Regions from separate parts of the Negadavirga shengliensis genome, predicted to be linked through region 1. Evidence: riboswitches for the same ligand, from Rfam matches in the RefSeq annotation. Region 1 holds a riboswitch; the other holds the start of a gene.
What was found. A riboswitch is a leader RNA that binds a small molecule or an ion and turns the genes downstream of it on or off. The one in region 1 is predicted to bind cobalamin.
Positions count from the first base shown of each region.

Region 1 (3,158 bases):
TTTACCTGATCACTGTGAATCAGGGGAGACACCTTCCTGCTTTCGACAGCGGATTGGTTAAGAGCCAGCTTTTTCAGAGCAGCTGCATCTGTTCCGGAACAGATCAGTTGTTTGAGTGTGACCACTTCATCCAGTTTCTGCTTGGCGAATGCCAGCCAGCTTTTTATTTCGGGTGCCAATATTTTTTCATCAGTCTCCAAATCCAGGTCACAGGGTGAGTGAAGTAATGAGCAGGAAGGGGCGATCATTACCCTTCCCTCACCCAGCTTATTCACGGCCTTCCGGATCACCTCCATCGATCGTTGGAAATCATTTTTCCATACATTCCTGCCATCCACCAGACCTAAAGAAATGCTGGTCTTTTCCGGCAAGCTCTGAAGTACACTCTCCAACTGATCAGGGCATCGTACCAGATCAATGTGCAAAGCGCATATCGGCAATGAAGTTACCAATGGAAGGTTATCCCCCATCCCCTCAAAATAGGTGGCCAACATGGTCTTCAGAGATGGAAAGGATTTCTTTATGGTGTTGTACACATATTGAAAAGCGGCTTTTTCCCTTTCATTGAGATCCAGTACCAAATAAGGCTCATCCAGCTGCACCCATTCGACGCCGTTTTCTTCCAATTGTCCGAGAATATCCAGATATACCGGCAACAGGTTCTCGATCAAATCTATGCGGTTAAAACCCGGTTCCTTCTCTTTTCCTAAAAGCAAATAAGAAACCGGCCCTATTAGCACAGGCTTTGTTTTTATACCTAATTGTCTCGCTTCTTTTACTTCAGCAATGACCTTTGACGAAAAAAGCTTGAAAGCCTGGTCCTTTCGGAATTCGGGAACGATATAATGGTAGTTGGTATCAAACCACTTGGTCATTTCCATTGCGGTGACATCCAGCCCGTTTTTCTGATGGCCTCTCGCCATGGCAAAATACAGGTCCAGCTCCGAATGGGGTTTGTTTAGAATGATGTCGTGATATCGGTCCGGAATAGCCCCCACGGTGAGGGACATGTCCAGCACCTGATCATAAAAGGAAAAATCATTTACCGGAATCAGATCGATTCCGGCATTTTTTTGGATCAGCCAATTTTGTTGGCGAATGTTTTCCCCCGAATTGAGCAGCGCTTTGGCTGTCAAACTGCCTGCCCAGTAGGACTCACAGGCTTTTTTGAGTTCTCTGTTGCTACCAATGCGCGGGTAGCCGAGATTGTGCGTCAGCATTTTCTTTTAACTTTTAAATGATTGAATAATATTTAAAAGTCCTTTTTGCCAAACTTCTCAATGCTTTTTGGACCGAAACATAAGAAAGAAATGTATGGAAAAGACATACTGCATCCTGAGGAATCCCCGGGAATACGTAAATACACCATACCTGACCTAAGCTTCAGACCGCGAAAGCATTGTCAATTCGGAACAGGCAGGTCTCCTGACTTGTAACAGTTTTCACCGTCCTTCCCATTCCCCTCACAGTAGGAACAGTGGACATGCATGGATGAAAACCTTTGGAATGTTACTTACAGTTGCGCGACAGTTCGTGATTTGCACACGATTCCCTTTTAATACACCGCTAAGTGTAACCTTGCCCGGTTGATGAAGAATATAAGAAAGAACTTATCGGGGCGAATATACAATATATTTCCCGCGCCTCCTTGCAGCGCATTAAACTTTTATCTCCCCCAATTTGACCTCTGCCCCATAAAAACGCATGTGCCGACAACATGGACCGTTCTGTCCTGCTGGCACGACTCATTTCCAAAAAAATCCCCCAATCAAAACGGGGTTTTGGTGGTGAAAAGGGTCAGGCTCCCATCCGCATTGGGAATTTGTTTCAAATCGATTTACATACATGACAGCCTGCCGACCAGCGTCATGGCTTTCCGGACACAATCATCATCCATAATTGTTTCAGTTGCTGGTTTTCCGGGTAAGCCCGTAGAAGTTTTTCTATATAGGGCTTGGCCATTTCCAATTGTTCCTGCTGAACATGCAAAACGCCCAATGCATAGGACAGATCCAGGTTATTGGGATCCAGGTGTAAACCTTTCAGGTAAGTTTTTTCAGCCTGGTCGGGTTGGTCCAGCTGTTGGTATACAATTCCCAGGTTATAAAAAATCCGGGGGTTATCCTCCAATTCGGTAGCTTTGGACAAATATTCCGCAGCATCTTCCATCCTGTTTTCTTCCGCGTACAACAGACCCAGGGAATAATAAGCCCCTCCATATCCTGGTTCTTGTTCGATCACCGTCTTAAATAGATCAATGGCTTTTTCATTTTTTTGTAACCTGTTGTATAAATGGGCCAAATTCAATCTTGCGACATTAAAATGATCGTCAAATTTTATCGCTCTTAAATAGGCCGCCTCGGCCAAATGAAATTCTCCCGTCCGTTCAAAATACTGCCCTTTTTCAAACTGTCCTCCCGGAAAATCTGCCCTTACTGCCAAAGAAGCTTGGTATTCCTTGATGGCTTTGTCGAACCCGGTCCGGACTTCCGGCTTCATCTGTTCTTTTGGGACATCCGCCATAGCGCTGGCCGCTGCTATCCGTACCGTTCTTACTTTATCATTGAGCAAGGGCCCCAGATGCCGGAGTTTCTCCTCTGGTTCCAAGTCCCCTAACACAGTTGCTGCAGTATGCCTGACGATGTTTTCATTGCTTTTAAGGCTTCTGATTATTGCGGCTTTGGATTCCTGTGAAATGGTTTGGTCCAGATACCATATCGCCGTGGCCCTGACAATGGCAGGTTGTGTGCCGTCTTCAGAGAGATCAATCAACTTCGGAATGGCACTTTCCGATCCTGTACTGGCCTCAGTAAGTACTTCGGAATAGTGGGGTTTTCTTTCTGGACCAAATAATTTGATTATAGATTCCGCTGCCCAAGCAGCGCTTTGCTCTTCGTGACATTGATTGCAGGCATTTGGTGTATTGTATTTTACGCTGAGATCAGGACGTGGAACCCGGAAACTGTGGTCCCTTCTGAAATCGTTGCCCATATAGGTACGGCCCGGCATATGACAGCTGACACATGCTGAACCCGCTGTGTTGATGGCATGAAAATGATGGTCAGGCGTATCATATTTCTCCTTAACGTGGCATTGGCTGCACAAGGCATTCCCTATGGCTTTTAGTTCCAGGCTATGGGGGTTATGGCAGTCAGTAC
Region 1 covers NZ_JBHSJJ010000006.1:202,661-205,818, reverse strand. Annotated here, with positions in the region: gene metE (5-methyltetrahydropteroyltriglutamate--homocysteine S-methyltransferase) at 1-1,220, opposite strand, end outside; cobalamin riboswitch at 1,399-1,596, opposite strand; gene ACFPFU_RS12475 (tetratricopeptide repeat protein) at 1,867-3,158, opposite strand, start outside.

Region 2 (3,158 bases), on a different contig from region 1:
GCGGCGTATCTTTTATCCGTACCCGACATATGGCGGAGAGAAGAATAATCCGCAGCCCCTATCCAAAAATCTGCATCCAGTGCCTTGCTCAGCACATGCTCATAACTCAATTGCACGCTTCCTGTACCTTTTTCCTCCTCAAAGACATATTTTCCGCCGGCTTCTTTTAGGAGAATACTTCCCCAGCTCTCATTGCCTGGGGCGTACCAGATATCTTTGTACATCGTCCCTGAAAGCACGGTAGGTCTCTCGTCGGAAGGTATTTTAGCAGTAAGGTTTTGTGCATCCATATAATTTTTCTCGATTTCGTCGAAAATGGCGGAAGCTTCCGCGAATTTTCCGAGCAAAAGACCGGTAAATTTAATCCATTCAGCCCTACCCAAGGGATGTTGCTCCATATATTCCCCATTGATCAGTACGGGTATCCCGGCTTTTTTGAGGACTTCGAAATGTGTCAGGTCTTCCCCCATTGTGGAAACCATCATCCAATCGGGCTGGAGTTCAACGATTTTTTCCAAATTGGCTTGTGGACCTTTTCCTAAATCCATGATTTTACCGGCATCAATCCTTTCTCTCATGATGTCAGAGGAAATAAGATCCAAATTGGGAAACCCGATGAGACAGTTGCTTTTTCCAAGTAAGTCCAGATGAGGTATATGGGTAGTGGCAGTCAGCACGATGCGTTCAGAAGAACTGTTTACTATGGCATCGGCACCTTCCTGTTTTTCTGAAGGGGAATCATCAAAAATCAGGTACCTGAAAGGAGTATGTTTTTTTTGGAAAGCCTGGCTTACCTCAACGAGATGATATCCCTCCCCCTCGAATATGCGGAAACCTTGTGCGTATCCCAAGGGAACCGGATCCAAATCATGACGAAGCGACTCCCTTTCCCGCATGTTACAGGAAAACAGCAACACCGTCAAGGGGCAAATGATAAACAATATATATAGGCTGAATTTCCCCATCAGAGGTTTGGATTAGGGACCAAAATAAAACATTGCCGGGGCCATTTCCAAAAACTTATTTTGGCTTCCCCGTTTTATCAACGGGAATTTAGGGTTATGTTTGCAGTGAAATATGGTTCCCGATCCTGTACCAGGCTCTCGGGATGAAAAGGGAATCCGGTAGAAAGCCGGAGCTGTCCCCGCAACTGTAACCCTTTCCCCAATTAATATGGGAAAGCAGTTTGTCAAACCTTTGCCATTGTCCCGGAAATATGGGATGAGAAGGCGGGCAAACTCAGGGAAGCCAGGAGACCTGCCACATTTCTTCGTGTTCAAAGCTTTCGGGTGAAAAGCTGGGATGATGTTTCTTCTAATTGATTGGCGGCAGGTTCATCAAAAAAAACCGGATCAGAATCAATGATGAAATTTCACTCATTCAATTGCCGGACAAATGCTTTGGATTAAATAATTAAACGTGTTATTTAATTCTATTAGGCTTTGGTTTGTTTTGTTTTTATTCTAGTGCAGCTGTTTGCCGCTGGCGACAGCCTGAGGCCGATGCTTGGGGACACCTTGGAGCTTCAAGCCGTGGAGGTAGCCGGGCCGAAAAAGTATGCCTATGGCCAAATGGTGAAAACCATCAGCGAGGGACAGATGCAGTCTTTCCAGGGAATGTCTTTGGCCGATGTTTTACAGCAGCGGACAGGGCTTTTCCTCAGACAATACGGTCCCGGAATGCTGGCCTCATTGACGATGAGGGGGACATCGGCAGGGCACAATGCGGTTTTTTGGAACGGTCTCCCGATCAACAGTCCCTCTCTCGGGCAAACGGATTTTTCTATCTTGCCGGTGGGCGGGTTCGATGGTGTGGACATTCACTATGGCAGTGCAGGCGCCTTATACGGTACGGATGCCATTGGTGGATCCGTTCATCTGAACAGCGCCATAGGTTTTGATGAAGGAGACCGGGCAAATGTGTTTTCCCATTTCGGGAGTTTTGGGAAGTGGAACCAATTGCTGGAGTACCGTCGCAGTGGCAGTGAATTTTCCTCAAGAACCAAGGTTTACAGAAATATCGCAAAAAATGATTTTCTTTACAAGGACTGGTCTTCCATCAATACCCCCGTTCGCAGACAGGAACACGCGGGGATTTCCCAATATGGATTGGTCCAGGACTTTGCATTTAAACTTGATGCCAAGCACCAATTAAGTACGTCAGTCTGGTGGAATCATACCGACAGGCAGATCCAGCCTGTAATAGGTTCCCCAACCAAAGACGAGCAGGTAGATGAGAATATCCGTTGGGTGGCCGATCTTCACCGTTTTGACCATAATAAAGTATGGAACTTTAAGGGCGGCTGGATAAAAGACCGCCTGGTTTTTAACCACGCAGAGAATCTTATTCACCAGTACTTTCTAAGCGGGGATCTTGACTGGCAATGGGGACCGGCCTGGGAAAGCAGAACCGGTGTCAGGCTCACACACATTCAAGGAACGCTTTCTGCCTACTCACGGCAGGAGAAGAGAATAGAACTTTATCAGGCTACCAATTTCAAGCCCGGGGAGCAGATTGGCTTTTCTTTCCATCTCCGGCAACTGATGTACGATGGCGAATGGGTCCCTTTGACCCCCAGCACGGGTATGGAGTGGGTTTTTTGGGAGACGCCCAAAGATCGGTTCCAGTTCAGCGCAAACCTTGCCCGGAGTTTTAAAGTCCCGACATTGAATGACCGGTTTTGGGTTCCCGGTGGTAATCCGGATTTGGAGCCGGAAAAAAGCTGGAGCGGGGAATTGGGTCTGGACCACACTTACCAATATGGTCCCGTGAAGGGGAAAAGCCGGGTTTCTTATTTCAGGATGTCGGTGGATAATTGGATCATCTGGCTTCCCGGAGAGGGCTATTGGAGCCCGGTTAATCTCCGCCATGTGGATAATCAAGGCTTAGAGTTTTTTATGGAGGTGAAGCTTACTCTGGGAGATTGGAAAACCGGTCTTGAGGGCAATTACGCCTGGACCCGTGCCATTAACAAAACAGCGGATTCGGAAGATGACAGCAGTATGGGCAAACAGTTGCCTTATACGCCCATGCATAAAGGGCAACTAGGTTTTTGGCTGGAAAAGACAGACTTTTCAATCTTCCTCAATACCCACCGGGTGGGAAAACGTTTTATTGCCACCGATAATCAAGGCAAATTGGAAGCCTACCAATTGTGG
Region 2 covers NZ_JBHSJJ010000008.1:182,011-185,168, forward strand. Annotated here, with positions in the region: gene ACFPFU_RS15225 (ABC transporter substrate-binding protein) at 1-965, opposite strand, end outside; cobalamin riboswitch at 1,062-1,279, shown strand; gene ACFPFU_RS15230 (TonB-dependent receptor) at 1,443-3,158, shown strand, end outside.
Region 2: it holds a riboswitch for cobalamin, as region 1 does, so the genes downstream of both, ACFPFU_RS15230 (TonB-dependent receptor) here and metE (5-methyltetrahydropteroyltriglutamate--homocysteine S-methyltransferase) in region 1, are expected to answer to the same signal.